DNA from 4 places in the Sphaerisporangium siamense genome. Region 1 is predicted to be linked to each of the others. Evidence: riboswitches for the same ligand, from Rfam matches in the RefSeq annotation. Region 1 holds a riboswitch; each other region holds the start of a gene.
What was found. A riboswitch is a leader RNA that binds a small molecule or an ion and turns the genes downstream of it on or off. The one in region 1 is predicted to bind cobalamin.
Positions count from the first base shown of each region.

Region 2: linked by a shared signal. The riboswitch ahead of bluB (5,6-dimethylbenzimidazole synthase) and the one ahead of BJ982_RS04530 ((2Fe-2S) ferredoxin domain-containing protein) in region 1 are both predicted to bind cobalamin.
Region 3: linked by a shared signal. The riboswitch ahead of BJ982_RS32735 (ABC transporter substrate-binding protein) and the one ahead of BJ982_RS04530 ((2Fe-2S) ferredoxin domain-containing protein) in region 1 are both predicted to bind cobalamin.
Region 4: linked by a shared signal. The riboswitch ahead of BJ982_RS23410 (ribonucleoside-diphosphate reductase subunit alpha) and the one ahead of BJ982_RS04530 ((2Fe-2S) ferredoxin domain-containing protein) in region 1 are both predicted to bind cobalamin.

Region 1 is NZ_JACHND010000001.1:975,354-979,530, reverse strand. It holds gene BJ982_RS04535 ((2Fe-2S)-binding protein) at 281-982, opposite strand; gene BJ982_RS04530 ((2Fe-2S) ferredoxin domain-containing protein) at 1,274-1,654, opposite strand; cobalamin riboswitch at 1,888-2,092, opposite strand; gene BJ982_RS04525 (hypothetical protein) at 2,449-2,661, shown strand; gene BJ982_RS04520 (ABC transporter ATP-binding protein/permease) at 2,658-4,177, shown strand, end outside.
Region 2 is NZ_JACHND010000001.1:58,966-63,142, reverse strand. It holds gene BJ982_RS00310 (glycosyl hydrolase family 18 protein) at 1-313, shown strand, start outside; gene BJ982_RS00305 (winged helix DNA-binding domain-containing protein) at 459-1,571, shown strand; gene bluB (5,6-dimethylbenzimidazole synthase) at 1,576-2,196, opposite strand; cobalamin riboswitch at 2,228-2,426, opposite strand; gene BJ982_RS00295 (monooxygenase) at 2,671-3,924, opposite strand; gene BJ982_RS00290 (HelD family protein) at 4,141-4,177, opposite strand, start outside.
Region 3 is NZ_JACHND010000001.1:7,186,978-7,191,154, forward strand. It holds gene BJ982_RS32725 (ABC transporter ATP-binding protein) at 1-602, opposite strand, end outside; gene BJ982_RS32730 (FecCD family ABC transporter permease) at 599-1,627, opposite strand; gene BJ982_RS32735 (ABC transporter substrate-binding protein) at 1,639-2,592, opposite strand; cobalamin riboswitch at 2,662-2,784, opposite strand; gene BJ982_RS32740 (Gfo/Idh/MocA family protein) at 2,832-3,668, opposite strand; gene BJ982_RS32745 (cytochrome P450) at 4,071-4,177, shown strand, end outside.
Region 4 is NZ_JACHND010000001.1:5,072,564-5,076,740, reverse strand. It holds gene BJ982_RS23415 (ribonucleotide-diphosphate reductase subunit beta) at 1-56, opposite strand, end outside; gene BJ982_RS23410 (ribonucleoside-diphosphate reductase subunit alpha) at 56-2,317, opposite strand; cobalamin riboswitch at 2,433-2,626, opposite strand; gene BJ982_RS23405 (tripartite tricarboxylate transporter substrate-binding protein) at 2,700-3,662, opposite strand; gene BJ982_RS23400 (hypothetical protein) at 3,948-4,177, shown strand, end outside.

The DNA.
Region 1 (4,177 bases):
GGTACGCGGCGGGTGGGCCGCCGAACCGGCGGCCCACCCGCCTTCTGGTCACTCGCTGTCGGCTTCCTCACGCCACTCGAACGGCGAGTCCACCGCCGGCGTGTGGGACCTGACGCCCGACTGAGGGTCTTCGGGCTCGACGAAACCGTGGTGCGCCATGTGCGTCCTCCTTCGGCTCGGCATATGGCCGCCCTTATTGCGACCATTATGCAACTGCGAACTCCTTGCATCGAGTTTATGCATGGCGCGGCGCGAAACTCAATGCCGAACGCGGTCCGGTTCATCGGCGGTGTTTTCCGTCCAGAGAGCAGTCGTCGCACTTGACTCCGCCGGGGACCCGGTAATAAAGGCAGCAGCTTCTGCGCCGGAACGTCAGATCTGGGCCTGTGACGTCGCCGAGCCCGGCCAGCCGCCCGATGCCGAGAAGGTCCGTCGTGAGACGGTACGTCGGGCCGGCGAGGTCCGGGCGCGCGGCGAGGACGGCTCGGCCCGCCTCGGCCAGCGCGGACGCCGCGTTGCCGTACAGGAGGCGCGGCGCGACCTTGACGCGCAACCCGGCGGCGAGCGCCTCCAGGTGCGTGACCACCACCGATCGATAGAGAATTCGGGTGAGCTGGGCGTTCGCGTCGACATGCCAGCCGGAGGAGGCCGGTAGCCGCAGGGCCGGCCCGTCGTCGGCTCGGTGCAGGCGGGTCAGGTCGGGCACGACGCCGTGGACGAGGGCGCACGCGAGCATGGGCGACCACAATCGGGCCGCGTGCCCGAGCTGCATGATGGAGGCGCCGATTCGCGGTTCCTTGGCGCCATAGCGGGTGGCGACACTGGTGACCAGGTCGGATACGCCGCGGGCGTAGTCCTCCTCGATCGGATGCCATCCGGCGCCGTCACCCGACACGGCGATCCGGAAGAACGAGCCGACCGAAGCAACGTCCGCGAGGGCGGCGGTGATCGATTCCGGCGAGGCCGGCCGAAGAGAACCCATGGCTTATAACTCCATTTTCTGGTTTCGGTGGATTTGTGTGGAATTAGGGACTGGAGTGCATGGGAAATACGCCGGAACGCGGTAAGTGCATTCGTTCCGGCATCGCCGGCCAAAGAAAGGTTCAGGCCGGTGGATCACTCCTCGGATGCGGCTGGCCGCGGGTTATCAGAGTCACCTGTGGAGTTCCCGTTAACGGGTGTGTGATCACCTCGGCTTCAACGCGATGGACCTCGGCGAGCGGCGCCGGGGCGAGCACCTCGCCGGGCGCGCCGAGGGCGACCACCGCGCCGCTCATGACGCGTGATCGGCATGTCCTGAGTCGCTCACAACGCCGGCGGTGCGGATACGCCGCGGCGGGGCCGTGACGTGGAGGGTGAGGATGCCAGGAAGATCGGCGAGGCCGGGACCGCCGGCGCGGATCCAGGCGGCGATGTCGTCGGCCGCCTCCGGCTGGTTGGCCAGGCCCAGCCACACCGGCCGCCCGCCCGCCTGCCGCCCCGCGGGTGAGGGCTGTACCACGATGACGTTCGCCTGGTCGCAGACGTCCAGGCAGTCGGTGACGCGCACCTCGGCGACCTCTGCCAGGCGCGCGACCTGCGCGTCGTGGTCAAGGCCGGGGACCCTGCGCGCGGTGCCGCAGCAGCAGCCCCGGCAGATGGCGATTCTCGTCATGCGCGCCCGCACCCTCTACCGGTGCGGTCGAGCGCATCGGGGCCTGGCCACGGCAGGGGATCTGGCCGGAGTACAAGGGTCCGTGAGGATCGGACCGCCGCCGTACCTCGATGGCGGGCAAACCCGACACGGGGACGCCCGCTTTTGCACCAGCGCGGATAAACGAAAGGGACATGCCGGACATGCGGCACGGCGATCACCGTTCCTCTCTTGGGGAGATCCGCCCCAATTCCGTGAGGAGGCGACCGCGTGAGTCTCCTGGCTCTCGGGTCGAAGCTCGCCCCGGCCTTCCCACCCCTCGGGGCAGTGGCGTTGTCGGGGTCCGCTCGCCGATCACAGTGGCGGGACCGCGCCGGATTCACACCGGCTTCCTCGTTCCGCCGTCGCCTTCGCGCCCATGGTCGCACAAGCCGCACCACCCGCAAAGGCACGGATATTCCGTGTCCGCTCACCGGGCCATCGAGCGTAGGCCGCGGGGTGCTCGGCGCGGCTCCGGGTCTCCCGGTGATCCGGCTCCAGGGCGGCGTAGTCATAGGGCACGTCCGGCCGCGGTGGAGCACGGGGCCACCTGGCGTGTGGTCTTGACCACGCCGGGAAGTCGTGCCTATTTTGCGAATGCCTCCCGCCTGTGAATCTCTTGCAAGGAGTTCGGGCTCATGAGGGGTGCTCGCCCTGTTGGTGTCTTCGCTGGTCCCGGCAAGGTGCGGGGTTCGGGCCGCGCCCCCAAGCGGCGCGGCCGGCGCGCCGGCCTACCACCTGATCGGCAGCGCCACCAACCGGAGATCCCTCTTCTGGTGCGTGCGCTGGGCATCAGCACGCCGGCCGCGCCGCACGACCTCAACCGGGCCGCCGCGTACCGCGACCGGCTCTCCCGCACGGACAGTGGCCCGATTCCGGCCTGCGGTCCACAAGAGGAGGTGCTGACCGTCGAGCGGATCTCCCGGGGGTACGGCGTGCGCGCCGTACCCCGCGCCCAGCTCGTCTTCGAGCTCAAGGAGGAGCGGTGATCGCCCGACTGCTGCGCCTGTCACCGTCCGTGCGCCGACGCCTGGCCGGGCTGGTCGGCCTGTTGCTGGCCATCACCGCGACCTACGTCGGCCAGGGTGTGCTGATCGCCCAATCCCTGGCCAGGATCTTCTCGGGCCAGGACGCGGCCTCGATCGTCTGGCCCGTCGCCGGGATCGTCGCCCTGCAACTCGTGCGCAGCTTGGCGCTCGCGGTACGGGAAGGCGTCGCGCTGCGGACATCGGCTCGGATCAAGAAGGAACTGCGGCGGCGGCTGACCGCCAAGCTGCTGATGCTCGGGCCCGGCTGGGCGCAACGCGGGCGGACCGGATCGACGCAGAGCTCACTGGTCGACGGGATCGAGACCGTGGACGCCTATGTCGGCAGATTCCTGCCGCAGATGGTCGCGGCCCTGGTCGGCGCCGTCGGAGTGACCGCGTTCCTGTTCGTGCTCGACCCGGTCATCGGTGTGGTCGTGCTGGCGTGCGCGGCGCTGATGCCGGTGCTGCCCCTGGTCTCGGATCGGGTGCTCAAGGAGCGCAACGACGCCTGGTTCCGCGGCTACAAAGGTCTGTACGCCGAGAACCTCGACGCCCTGCAGGGCATGGCGACGCTCAAGGCGTTCAACGCCAGCGGCCGGCGCGGCGCCGAGCTCGCGAGGCTGGCGGAGACGTTCTGCCGTGACTCCATCCGGCTGATGGCCATCGTCGTGCTCTACCTGGGAGGGGTGGCCTTCGTCATCGGGCTGGGCACGGCTGTGGCACTGGGCGTCGGCGCGATGCGACTGGTCGCGGGTGAGCTGACCGTGACCGAGCTGCTGCTGATCCTCATGCTCACCGCCGAGTGCTTCCGGCCGCTACGTGAACTGGAGTCGGCCTACCACTCCAGCTACAACGCGGTTCCCTCGCTGACCGCGGTCTTCGAGGTGCTGGACGCCCCGGTACAACCTCAGGGAACGCGTGTCCTCGAGCGCGCCGGGCCGCCGGCGGTGACCTTCGACGCGGTGACGCTCACCTACCGCGAGCGGGCCAAGCCCGCCCTCGACGACTTCTCCTTGGACATCGCGCCCGGTGAGCGTGTCGCTCTGGTCGGCCGATCGGGCGCGGGCAAGACCACGGTCGCCGCCCTGCTGCTGCGCTTCTTCGACACGATCGACGGCCGGATCACGATCGACGGCACCGAGATCCGGGACCTCCCCCTGGAAGAGTTGCGCTCGCTCATCGCCGTGGTGTCACAGGACACCTATCTCTTCCACGGCACGGTCCGGCACAACCTGACCCTGGCCAGACCCGACGCGGCCGACGCCGAGCTCGAGGCCGCCGTCCGCGCGGCCCGCGCGGAGTTCGTCCACGACCTGCCCCAGGGCCTTTCCACCGTCGTGGGTGAACGAGGGCTGAAGCTGTCGGGCGGCGAACGGCAACGCGTCGCCATCGCTCGCGCTCTGCTCAAGGACGCTCCGATCCTCGTGCTGGACGAGGCGACCTCCAGCGTGGACGCCGCCAACGAATCCGGCATCCA
Region 2 (4,177 bases), 920 kb from region 1:
CGGCAGCATGTACGGCTGCTCGGGCGACTCCTACCAGGCCGGCACGGTGCAGGGCTTCACCGCCCAGACCACCTGCCTCAACAACGGTCTGGTCATCCAGGGCACGACCATCAAGGTGCCCTACGACAAGCAGGTTCCTGGTCTGCCCGCCCAGGCGGGCGCGGGCGGCGGCTACATGTCGCCGTCGCTGGTGAGCCAGAGCTGGAACGCGTTCAACGGCCAGCTCAAGGGCCTGATGGACTGGTCCATCAACTGGGACGGCTCGCGGAACTGGACCTTCGGCGACACCGTGAAGGGGCTGCAGGGCCGCTAGCCGGCAGGACGTGAAGGGCCGCTCCCGGGTGACCGGGAGCGGCCTTTTCGCGTGAGAGGGGACGGTGAGCGCCCTGGTCGGAGGGTTTCATGCCGGTATTCTCGGCTGCGGGCGGCGCCGGCACGCGAAACCTGGGGGACCGACGATGAAGCTGACCTGGGACGCCGTTCTCGCCTGGCGCATGCGGCGGCAGTTCCTGGACCGCCCGGCGTCCGTCTCCACCGAGCAGGTCGTCCGCCGGTTGTGCGGGGTCCAGAGCCAGGTGAGGTCCTACGCCGAACTCGCGGTGGCGGTGCGCTCGCCCGCGCCGGCGAAGGACGCCGTCCAGCGCGGGATCGCCGCCAAGGCGCTGATGCGCACCTGGGCCATGCGCGGCACCCTGCACGCCCTGTCCACCCGTGACGCGCCCGCCTTCCTGTCGCTGCTGGCCTCGGCCCGCACCTGGGAGAAGGGCGCCTGGCAGCGGTCCTTCCTGGACGCGCCGCGCATGGCGCGGCTCGCCGACGCCGTCCGCGCCGAGCTGGACGGCGCCGTGCTCACCCGCGAGGAACTGGTCGCGGCCGTCGAGAGGCGGACCAGGGACGCCACGATCTCCGAGGCCGTGCGGTCCGGCTGGGGCACGGTTCTGAAGCCGCTGGCCTGGCTCGGCGACCTGTGCAACGGCGACGGCGACGACGGCCGGGTCACCTTCACCAACCCCGCGACCTACCTTCCCGGCTGGCCGGGGCTGCCCGAGCCCGACGCCGCCGCCCGGGTCGCCATCCCCGCCTACCTGTCGGCGTACGGCCCGGCCGGGCCGGACGCCTTCAACCGCTGGCTGGTGCGCGGCGCGCTCAAGAAGACGACCGTGCGCCGGTGGTTCGCCGACCTCGGCGACATACTCACCGAGGTCGACGTCGAGGGCGAGCGGCTGTGGGTACGCACCGAGGACGCCGGCTCCCTCGCCTCGGCCGCGCCCACCGACATGCTCCGCCTCCTGCCCGCCTTCGACCAGTACGTCCTCGGCGTCGGCACCGACGACACCCGCGTGGTCCCGGCCGCGCACCGCAAGGACGTCAGCAGGACCGCGGGATGGATCTCGCCCGTCCTCGTCCACGCCGGCACGGTGACCGGGGTGTGGGAGAACGACGAGGGGGCGCTCTCCGTGTCCCTGTTCCCGGGCGCCCCGAAGCCGGACACCGCCGCGCTCGAAACCGAGGCGACCCACCTCGGCGCCCTGCTGAGCGGCGGAAGGCCGATCTCGATCGCGATCTCGTGATCGGTCACCACCGGTCGTGGTGGACGGCCTTCCGCAGCGGGCGCCGGTGCCGCCAGCCGTGCCGTTCCAGGTCCGGCGCGGCCTCCAGGTGGGTCACGGGGCCGACGCAGAGCCAGGCCACCGGGCGGATGCCCGCGGGCACGCCGAGCAGCCCGGCGACGAACGGCTCGCGGTAGAACGACACCCAGCCGACGCCGAGGCCCTCGGCGGTCGCGGCCAGCCACAGGTTCTGGATGGCCAGGCACACCGAGTACAGGCCCGTGTCGGCGATGGCGTGCCGGCCCAGCACGGCGGGCGCGCCGCGCCCGGGGTCGTAGGTGACGACGATCGACAGCGTCGACTCCAGCACGCCCTCGATCTTGATCCGGGCGAACCGCTCCGCCGCCGCGGCGTCGAGCGTCGCGGCGAAGGTCTCACGCTCGGCCGTCACGTGCTCGTGGAAGGCCGCGCGGACCGCGTCGTCCCGCACGACGATGAAGTCCCACGGCTGGGACAGACCGACGCTCGGCGCGGCGTGCGCCGCGGACAGGACGCGGTGCAGCACCCGATCGGGGATCGGCGCGCCGGTGAACTGGCCGCGCACGTCCCGGCGGCGGTGGATGACGTCGTAGAACCGGTTGTCCATGGGCAGGCTCCCGCTGCGCGTGCCCCATACCCGGGGCGGTGGGCGCGAGGCCGGTCTTCGGACTCCCGGATCGACGCCCGCCACCCGCCTTCCCAGCCCTTCCGGGCCAGTGGCCGCGCACTCGCGCGTGGGTGGTGGCTCCCCGGTCACCGCGGCGGGCCCGTGCCGGAATCACACCGGCTTCCCGATTCTCCCCGCCGAGGCGAGGCACCTCACTACGACTCTCCGTGGAAAACCATAAACGATCACCTGCCGCCGCCGTATCGCCGGGGGCGTCGCAATCGCCTGTCCGGACGACGGCATGGCGCTCACCTGAACGGGAGCGGTCACGCCGGCCGCCGATGGCGGGGACGGTGGTGAGGGTTCCGGCGAACGCGCCGGTGCCGCGCGACCGGCGGCCGCGCGAACGCACGCGCCGGGGTGCCGGCGTCCTGGAAGCGGACGGCGGCACCCCGGTGGTGGGCCGGGCGTGGCTCAGCCGCCCGCGCCCGCCCGCTGCCGGCCCTCGGGGGACATGACGAGCAGGCCGAGGCACATCTCGTCGCTCGTGCCCTCGCCCCACACCACGTACCGCGCGGGCAGGCCCTGGAGCGCGGGCAGGGTCTTGCGCAGGCCGGCGTCGTGGGTGCAGGTCACGCGGAGGTTGTCGCCGGGCTTGACGGTGACGGGCTCGGGCAACGGGCGGATCTGCTGGTCGTCGAAGTCGTAGGACGGGATGTCCAGCAGCGTCTTCGCCTTGGGCGTGCCCGGGTTCATCTCGACCTTGATCGCGCGTCCGAGCAGGTGCATGTGCCCCGCGGTGGCGTAGATCGTCGCCTTGCCTTCGAACTTGCTGTCGCAGTGCTGGGTAGGCCCGGGGGTGAGCGGTTTGCCCTGGCCGCAGTACTGCGCGAGCTGGGCGACGTTCTCGCCCGAGTCCGTGCCGAAGCGGCTCACGACGTCCTTGACGGCGGTGTCACGGTCGCAGAGGGGACCGGACTCCTGGCTCGTGCAGGGCAGCTCGATCGGGGCCTGAAGCAACCCGGTGGCCAGCGGCTTGAGCTCGGCCTTGCCATCGGTGAGCCGTAGCCGCATGCTCGACTGGTCGCTCTGGTCGGCCTTGCCGCCCGAGGCGAGCAGGTTGTAGTGGATCTGCATGACGAGCTTGCTGCCGGGCTGGAGCGGATAGCCGACCTTCTGCTTGAGCAGCGTCTCGTTCGCGCCGGGCGCCCAGTGGCCCACCCAACCGCCGCCGTCGACGCCCGAGTTGCCGAAGCAGGTCCAGCCCTCGCCCGGCGTCTTCGCGTCGAGGTCCTGGGCCTGCTGCACCTTGTCGGGGTCGACGCGGAAGATGATCGCGTGGTGGACGAGCGAGGTGTTCTGCGGGAAGAACTGGCTGCCGGTCAGGAACGCCTGCTCGGTGAGGCCGGGGTCGACGATGAAGCAGCGGTACTCGTCGGTCCCGCCGTTCGGCGCCGCGGGCTTGTAGGGCTCGGCCAGCTTGACCTCGACGAAGCGCTCGGACTCGCGTAAGGGAGCCGCGGGCGGTGCGGAGAAGGTGCCGCCGTGCCCGCCGTGGGCGCCGGTCGACGGTGTCTGGGCCTGTTGTGAGGCTTGGGCCGTCGCGCTGCTCTGTGCCCCGGTGGTGGTCGCGTTGCCACCTCCCCCGCATGACGCGACGAGAAGGGCGCCGGCGAGGGCGATTGCCACTCCGCCGAACCATCGCGCCGGCCGGGCCGCGTTGTTCATTGAGCCTCCTGCTGTCCCCGTGGAGTTTCAGATGGCGTGCGCATTGCGGATCCGGCGCGCCGGCCGATCCTTTTCCAGCCTCCCCGCTGCGGAAAGCGCCCGGCATCCGTCCTGAGGCCGAAGCGACTCATCCCGTGGGCTGACCCGTCCCGGGACATCTGCAGCCACGGTCGTAGACGAACGTGATGTTCATCAACAAGTCCCCTGAAACCCCCATCAATCACGCAGGCGCGCGAGCACGGGCGGCAGCCCG
Region 3 (4,177 bases), 6.2 Mb from region 1:
TCGGCCAGGCGCAGCCGGTCGACCAGTTCGAGCACCTGCTGCTGGTGGCCGAGGTCCAGGGCGGTGGTGGGTTCGTCGAGCAGCAGCACGGGGGCCTGCTGGGCGAGCGCGCGGGCCAGGACGACCCGCTGGCGCTCGCCGCCGGACAGGTTGCCGAGCGGCCGGTCGGCGAGCGCGGCCAGGTCGAGGCGTTCGAGCACGGACCCGGTGACGCTTCTGTCGCTCCTGGACTCCCGGCCGAGGTAGGAGATGTACGGCGTGCGGCCCAGCATGGCGTACTCGAACACGGTCAGGTGCGGCGGCAGCAGAGGGTCCTGCGGGGCGTAGGCCATCAGGCGGGCGCGCCTGCGCGGGCCGAGGCCGCGCGCGGGCACGCCGTCGACGAGGACCTCGCCGCTCGCCTCCACCAGGCCCATCATCGCCCGCAGCAGCGTGGACTTGCCGGCGCCGTTCGGACCGATCACCGCCAGCCACTCGCCGCCGCGCGCCGACAGCCCCACGCCGGACAGCACGGGCCTGCCGTCCAGCGAGACGCCGAGGTCGCGCACCTCGACGGTGTTCACCGGGTTCACCGGGTTCACCGGGTTCGGCGGGGCGCTCACACGCTCACCGAGCGGGTGGCGCGCAGGATGCCGACGAAGAACGGCGCGCCGACGAACGCGGTGACCACGCCGATGGGCAGTTCGGCGGGGGCGAGCATCGTGCGGGCCAGCAGGTCGGCGAGCACCATGAACGCGGCGCCGCCGAGCAGCGACAGCGGGAGCACCACGCGGTAGGACCCGCCGGCGAGCCGCCGCACGGCGTGCGGGACGACCACGCCGACGAACCCGATGAGGCCGCTGACCGCGACCGCCGAGGCCGTGGCCAGGGAGGCGGCGCACAGGACGACGAGACGGACCCGCGCGGCGTCCACGCCGAGGCTGACGGCCTCGTCGTCGCCCACCGACATGACGTCGAGCAGGCGGCCGTGGGCCAGCAGGACGACCGCCGACACCACCGCGTAGGGGGCGACCAGCCGGACCTGCGACCAGTCGCCCGCGACGCCGCCGAGTATCCACGAGTAGATCTTCTGGAGCTGCTCGACGCGGATCTGCTGGACGAACGCCTGCAGCGCGGCGAGGAAGGAGGAGACCGCGACCCCGGCGAGCACGAGCGTGGCCGTGCCGCCGCCGCGCCCGGCCGTGCTGCCGAGCGCGTACGCCAGCAGCACCCCGCCGATCGCCCCGCCGAACGCGGCGATCGGCACCAGGCCCTGCACCTGGACCAGGACGATCATCAGCGTGGCGGTGAAGCCGGCGCCCGCGGCGGCGCCGAGCAGATAAGGGTCGGCGAGGGGGTTGCGGAACACGCCCTGGTAGCCGGCGCCGGACATGGCGAGCAGGCCGCCGACGACGGCGGCCAGCACGACCCGGGGCATGCGCAGCTCGAAGAGCAGGCCCTTCTCGACCGGCGACAGGCCCGAGTCCACCGAGACGAACGGCAGCCGGTCGAGGAGTTCGAGCAGCATGCCCTTGGCGGGGATGCCGACCGCCCCGATCGTCAGTCCCGCGAGCAGGCAGATCGCGAGCACGACCAGCGCCACCGCGAGCGCCGCCGGCCGTGCGCGCGCCGGAGACGCCGTCGCCATGGCCGCCGGTCTCAGCCCGCGGCCTTCTGGACGGCCTCGCCCACGACCTTGACCAGGTCGACCACGCGCGGCCCCCAGCGGGAGGCGATGTCGTCGTCGAGGGGGACGACCCGGTCGTTCTTGATGGCGGACAGGCCGGCCCAGCCGGGCCTCTTGGCGAGGGTCTCCCTGGACTGGCCGCAGCACTTGGTGTCGCCCAGGAAGATCAGGTCGGGGTCGGCCTTGACGACGAACTCGCTGGAGAGCTTGGGGTAGCCGCCGGCGGGGTCGGGGGCCTTGTCGGCGATGTTGGTCAGGCCGAACAGGCCGTAGACCTGGCCGAGGAAGGTGCTGGAGGTCACCGAGTAGGGGGTGCTGTCCAGCTCGTGGTAGTAGCTCAGCTTCTTGTCCTTGGGCGCGGCGGCGGCGATCGCGTCGATCCGGCCCTTCATCCCCTGGGCGAGCTCGGTGGCCTTGGCGGCGTTGCCGGTGGCGGCCCCGAGGTCGGCGATCTCGTCGTAGACCTCGTCGAACTTGGTGGCGGCGGGCTCCAGCAGCACCGGGACGCCGAGCTTGGTGAGCGCGCCGACGACGCCGTCGATGTCGTTGGACAGGACGACCAGGTCGGGGCGCTTGGCGACGATGGCCTCGACGTTGGGCTTGAAGCCGGACAGGTCGGTCCTCGGCGCCTCGGCCGGTTGGTTGGACTGGTCGTCCACGGCGACGACCTGCGGCCCCGCGCCGATCGCGAACAGCGTCTCGGTGTGGCTGGCCGACAGGGAGATGATCTTCGTGGGCCTGGCGGCGATCGTCACCGGGCCGTTGCCGGCCTGGACGGTGACGGGGAAGCCGGCGGCGCCGGCGGATGGGGCGGGGGTCGTACTGGTGACTGCGCTGGTGGCTGAGGGGGCGTCGGTCCGGCCGCACGCGGCCAGCGTCAGCGTACCCAGCAACGCGCACGCCAGGACCGTGCGTACGGGCCTCACGTGGGTTCCTCCTGTTGCCGGGAAACGAGGACCCGTGGTCATGACGGATCACCCTTTTCCACGAGGGTTGACGGCGTCGGCGCGGGTGGAGGCGACCTGGCTCGATCCGGGGGGATCTCACAGTTGCGGGACAGCGCCGGAATCACACCGGACTTCGCTCCACGCCACGCGTCACACGAACCGTATCAACCAACGGCCAGAGGGGATACGCCAGGTCGTGACGGGCGTACCACCGCGGGTCAGGCGAGCTGGGCCTCGGCCGCGGCGATGATCTCCTGGAGGCGGAGCCCGTGGCGGGCGTCCAGCGGGTGGCCGCCGCCGGCGCGCACGGTGGCGGCGAACTCGGCGGCCATGGCGGGGAAGACCTCCGGGCCGAGGGCGTCCCCGGTCAGCGTGGCGCCGCCCCGGTGGCCGTAGACGGCGACGCGGGAGACGCCGTCCTCGCCGTGCGCGGCCATGGACAGCGACGCCTCGCTGACCGCGCCGGTCTCGTGCTCCAGCAGCAGGCCCGTCCAGGCGAGCGGGTCGCCGTGGGCGCGCACGCCGATGACGGGCCCGAGCGCGGCGTCCAGCAGGTCGATCACGTGCGGGCCGACGTCGAGGATCGCGCCGCGCTCGCGCCGCCACGGGGAGTCGATCTCGTGCAGGGCGCCGGAGACGTTCACGGCGTGCCCGCCGAAGGGGTCGATCTCGGAGACCCGCCGCAGGAAGTCCTTGGTCGCGGGGGCGTACCGGAAGGTCAGCACCATCTGGGAGGCGACGCCGGCCTCGCCCACGGCGTCGGCCAGGCGGCGCGCGGCGTCGAGGTCGGCGGCGAGCGGCTTCTCCAGCAGCAGGGCCTTGCCGGCCTTGGCGGCGAGGAGGCCGAGCTCGGCCTGCACGGCGGGCGGGACGCAGAAGGCGACGGCCTCGCAGACCTCGAACAGCTCCTCGACCCGCTCGTACACCGGGGCCCCGAGGCGGGCGGCGGCCTCGGGCCTGCGCGCCCACACCCCGGCGAGCCGCGTGTGCGGCCCGGCGGCGAGCATGGGGGCGTGTACGGCCTCCGCCCAGGGCCCGGCTCCGATGAGACCCACCGACACTGGTTCCACGACGCTCAGCTCCCCGGGTGTCCGACCGATCGGAGCGAGACTAGCCCAGCCACGCGGGGTGTCCGGCGTCGGGTATCGCGCCCCTGGATTCCGGACTGTACGGAAAAGGCCATTTTCGGCGGTCTAAGTGGTTATTGACCGAAACCTTGATCGCGGTCCGCGATCGTGATACTTCATTGATCATGTGGCATTTTGCCGCACGAAATTACCAATTGTCGCGTTCGCGGTATGCGGTGAGCGGCGCTCGATAGGAGGCCCCGGAGCCGGACCTCCCCGCCGGTTCCGGGCGCCCGCCTCGTGCGGCACAACCGGTCACGGCCTTTCACGGCCTTTCACGCATGACGCGAACGCGGCACGGCCCGCAGCACACCCTTGGAGCACCCCACGATGTCGGTCGCCGCTTCCCCCCGGCATGCCCGAACCGTCCCCCTCCACCGGCTCTTCCCTCAGATCGTGCGCGACCCCGTGAACACGCTGGCGGCGCTCGCCAGACG
Region 4 (4,177 bases), 4.1 Mb from region 1:
AAGTCCGGGTAGCGCATCGGGCGCAGGGTCAGGTTCATGCCGGGGTCGAGCAGCATCACTGGCACGCCTCGCAGATCTCGGGGTTCTCCAGGGAACAGGCGACGGCCTCGGGCTCCGAGAACGCCGGGGAGGCCGCGGCGGGGACGGCGGCGACGGTGGTCTGCGCGATGCGGGTGGCCGGGCGGGAGCGCAGGTAGTAGGTGGTCTTCAGCCCCGCGCGCCAGGCGTAGGCGTACATCGAGGACAGCTTGCCGATGGTCGGGGCCGCCATGAACAGGTTCAGCGACTGCGACTGGTCCACGTAGGGCTGGCGCGCGGCGGCCATGTCGATCAGCGCCTTCTGCGGCAGCTCCCACGCGGTGCGGTACAGCGCCCGCAGGTCCTCGGGGATGGACGCGATGTCCTGGACCGAGCCGTCCGCCCGCTTGATCGCGTCCCTGACCTCCGGCGTCCACAGCCCGCGCTCCCGCAGGTCACGCACCAGGTAGCGGTTGACCTGAAGGAACTCCCCCGACAGGGTCTCGCGCTTGAAGACGTTGGACACCTGCGGCTCGACACACTCGTAGCATCCGGCGATCGAGGCGATCGTCGCCGTCGGGGCGATCGCGATCATCAGCGAGTTGCGCAGGCCGGTGGCGGCGACGCGCTCCCGCAGCGCCGCCCACTCGCCCGGGTGGACGGGCCGGGCGTCCGGGTAGTGGTCCGGGTGCAGCGTCCCGCGCGCCGCCCGCGTGTCTCCGTAGGAGGGGTGGGCGCCGTGGGCCTCGGCCAGGTCGCAGGACGTGCGGTAGGCGGCGAGCGCGATCTCCTCGGCGACGCGCGTGGACAGGGCCAGCGCCTCGGGCGCGTCGAAGGGCAGGCGCAGCGCGAAGAACACGTCGGCCAGGCCCATCACGCCGAGCCCGATCGGGCGCCAGCGCCGGTTGGCGGCCTCGGCCTCGGGCGTCGGGTAGTAGCCCAGGTCGATGGTCCTGTCCAGGAACCGGACGGCGGTCGCCACCGTGGCGCGCAGCCGGGCCCAGTCGATGCCGCCGCCGGTCAGGTGGGCGGCCAGGTTGACCGAGCCGAGGTTGCACACCGCGGTCTCGGCGTCGCTGGTCACCTCCAGGATCTCGGTGCAGAGGTTGGACAGGTGGATGACGTTCTCCGGCAGCGCCGTCTGGTTGGAGGCGCGGTTGGCGGCGTCCTTGAAGGTCATCCAGCCGTTGCCGGTCTGGGCGAGCGTGCGCATCATGCGGCCGTACAGGGCGCGGGCCGGCACCTTGCGGACGTACCGTCCGGCGGCCTCGGCCTCGCGGTAGGCGGCCTCGAACGCCTCCCCCCACAGGTCGGTGAGCTCGGGGACCTCCTTGGGGTCGAACAGCGCCCACTCGGCGTCGGCCTCGACCCTGCGCATGAACTCGTCGGGCACCCAGTTGGCCAGGTTCAGGTTGTGGGTGCGCCGGGCGTCCTCGCCGGTGTTGTCGCGCAGTTCGAGGAACTCCTCGACGTCGGCGTGCCACGGTTCGAGGTAGACGCAGGCCGCGCCCTTGCGCCGCCCGCCCTGGTTGACGGCGGCGACGCTGGCGTCCAGCGTGCGCAGCCAGGGGACGATGCCGTTGGACAGCCCGTTGGTGCCCCGGATCAGCGAACCGCGCGCGCGGACCCTGGTCCAGGCGATGCCGATGCCGCCCGCGTACTTCGACAGGCGCGCCACCTGGGCGTACCGCTCGTAGATGCCGTCCAGCTCGTCGCGCGGGGAGTCCAGCAGGAAGCAGGAGGAGAGCTGGGGCCTGCGGGTGCCGGAGTTGAAGAGCGTGGGCGAGCTCGGCAGGTACGACAGCGTGGAGATCAGCCGGTACAGCTCGCCGGCCTCGGCGACGGTCCGCGCGAGGCCGCAGGCGACGCGCAGGAAGAAGTGCTGCGGGGTTTCGAGGACGCCCCGGGTGACGGGGTGGCGCAGCAGGTAGCGGTCGTAGACGGTGCGCAGCCCGAAGTACTCGAAGCGGCCGTCCCCCTCCGGGTCGACGAGGGCGTCCAGCGCGGCGGCGTCGTCCCGGACGAACGCGGCGAGGCGGTCGTGGACCAGGCCCGCGGCGTGCGTGGCCGCGACCGACTCCGAGAACGTCCGCACGCCGTGCGCCGCGGCCTCCTCGGCGATCTCCTCGGCGAGCAGCCGGGCGGCGAGGCGGGAGTTCTCCGGGTCGGCGATGACCCGGGCGGCGGCCTCCTGGATGGCGAGCCGCCGTCGCTCGCCGGCCGCGTCCCGCCGGTAGGCCGGGCGCGGGCCCGGCTCGGCGTCACGCGCCGCGTCAGTCACCGCATCGGTCACGGTCACCTGCTGTCTCCTTCGTGCGAACGGGTCGCCGCGAGGAAGGAGCGCACGAAGACATGGCCCGGTGGCCCTCACAGGGGCATGCCGGGACGACCTCGTCTCGCGGCCCTCCCTCGGGGCCTGGACGACGTCGCGGGCAGGTCTTCGGGCTCGCGGGCGCACGGCACACCCCTACTGGCCGTCGCTTCCCGGGCCGTGCGGCCCAGTGCCTTGTGACGGCGGTCGTTCCCGCTCACCGCTGCGGGGCAGCGCCGGAGTCACACCGGCTTCCCTCTCACCTCGCCGAAGCGAACCAGCGACGAGCATGGATCCTACATCTAGTGGCGCAGCGCGCAACAACCCCTATAAGTTGTGTTGCACAGGGGTACGGAGCGTCACCGGGCGGTCAGGCCCGCACGCCCAGCTCCCCCAGCGCGCGGCCGAGCCGGGCCGACTCCACGCCGAGCCACTGCCGGAAGTCGTCGCCGTCCAGGTACAAGGGGGTCCAGCCGTTGCGCCCGCACAGCGCCTGCCAGCGCGGCGACTCGGCCACGCCCCGGCACAGCAGGGCCAGTGCGGCGCGGTCGTCGTCGGCGAGGCGGCCGGGCCCGAGCAGGCCGCGCCAGTTCGCGCAGTACAGGTGCACGTCGGACTCCATCAGTGTCGGGGCCTCCAGGCCGGGGATGCGCTCGGGCGAGGACACCGCCAGCACGCGCAGCTCTCCCGAGCGCACCCGTGCCCGCACGGCGGCCTGCCCCGCGATGACGGCGGCCGCCGTGCCCCCGTTGAGCGCGGCGACGGCGTCGTCGCAGCTTGGATGGGCCGCGTACCGGACCAGGCGCGCGTCCACGCCGAGGCTCTGGGCCAGCATGCCGAGCAGCAGGTGGTCCACCCCGCCCTCGTTCCTGCCCGCGACGGCGAGCCGGCCGGGGTCGCGGCGCAGGGCGTCGGCGAACGCGCCGAACGTGGCCAGGCGCGAGGACGCGGGGACGGCGATCAGCTCCCACTCGCCGCAGAGCCGGGCCACGGGGGTCGTGCCGGCGAAGGCGCCCGACGGCCGGGCGGCGCGCACCGTGCCGACCAGCTCGGGCTCGGCCATCAGGACCTGGTCGGCGCGGCGCGCCCGGGTGAACTCGGCCAGGCAGGACGCGAGGGGCCTGGTCTCGACGTGGACGGCCCTGGCCAGCGACTCGCGCTCGGCCACCCCTTTGAGCGACCGGGCGACCCTGTCGGCGTCGCCGCCGGCCGGGCCCGGCACCACCATCGAGACCCGCGTGGTCGCGAGGCCGCGCGTACCCGGGGCGCCGCCGCACCCGGCGGCCATCGCGACGAACCCCGCGCCGAGCGCGAGGACCTGGCGACGACGCATGGTTCACGCCCTTTCCCCCGATATCGGGCTAAATGCCCATTTCTGCGGTCCGGCACACGGCACGAGAACGGATCGGGCCCGGTCGCGTCCCGGGGCCCGTACGGCGGCGGTGTCCCACGGCGCTCGGGAAGCCCGGTCACCAGGGCTTCGAAGGGGCGTTCGCCGCGCGGGAGAGGCGGTCCCCCGTACGGGGGAGGCGGTTCCCGATCCGGGGGGAGTCGCCGGCCAGGGATGCGCGGCGAATGTGAACACGTTGGTCTTTCGCTCATCGCAATGGGAGCCATCGTGTCCGACAACCGATCGCACACCACACCGGCCGCCATACCGGCCGCCACCCCCGCCCCCCGAAGGGCCGGGTGGGCCGGATGGACGGGGTACGCGGCGGCGCTGTGGGCCGCCGCGTACGGCGTGGTGGCGTTGTTCTGGACGATCTCCGGGAGGGGCTACCCCTTCGGGCCGGGGCACGCGGAGGACTCCCCGCCGCTGCTGCGGTCCCTGCCCGCCCCGGCCGGGGC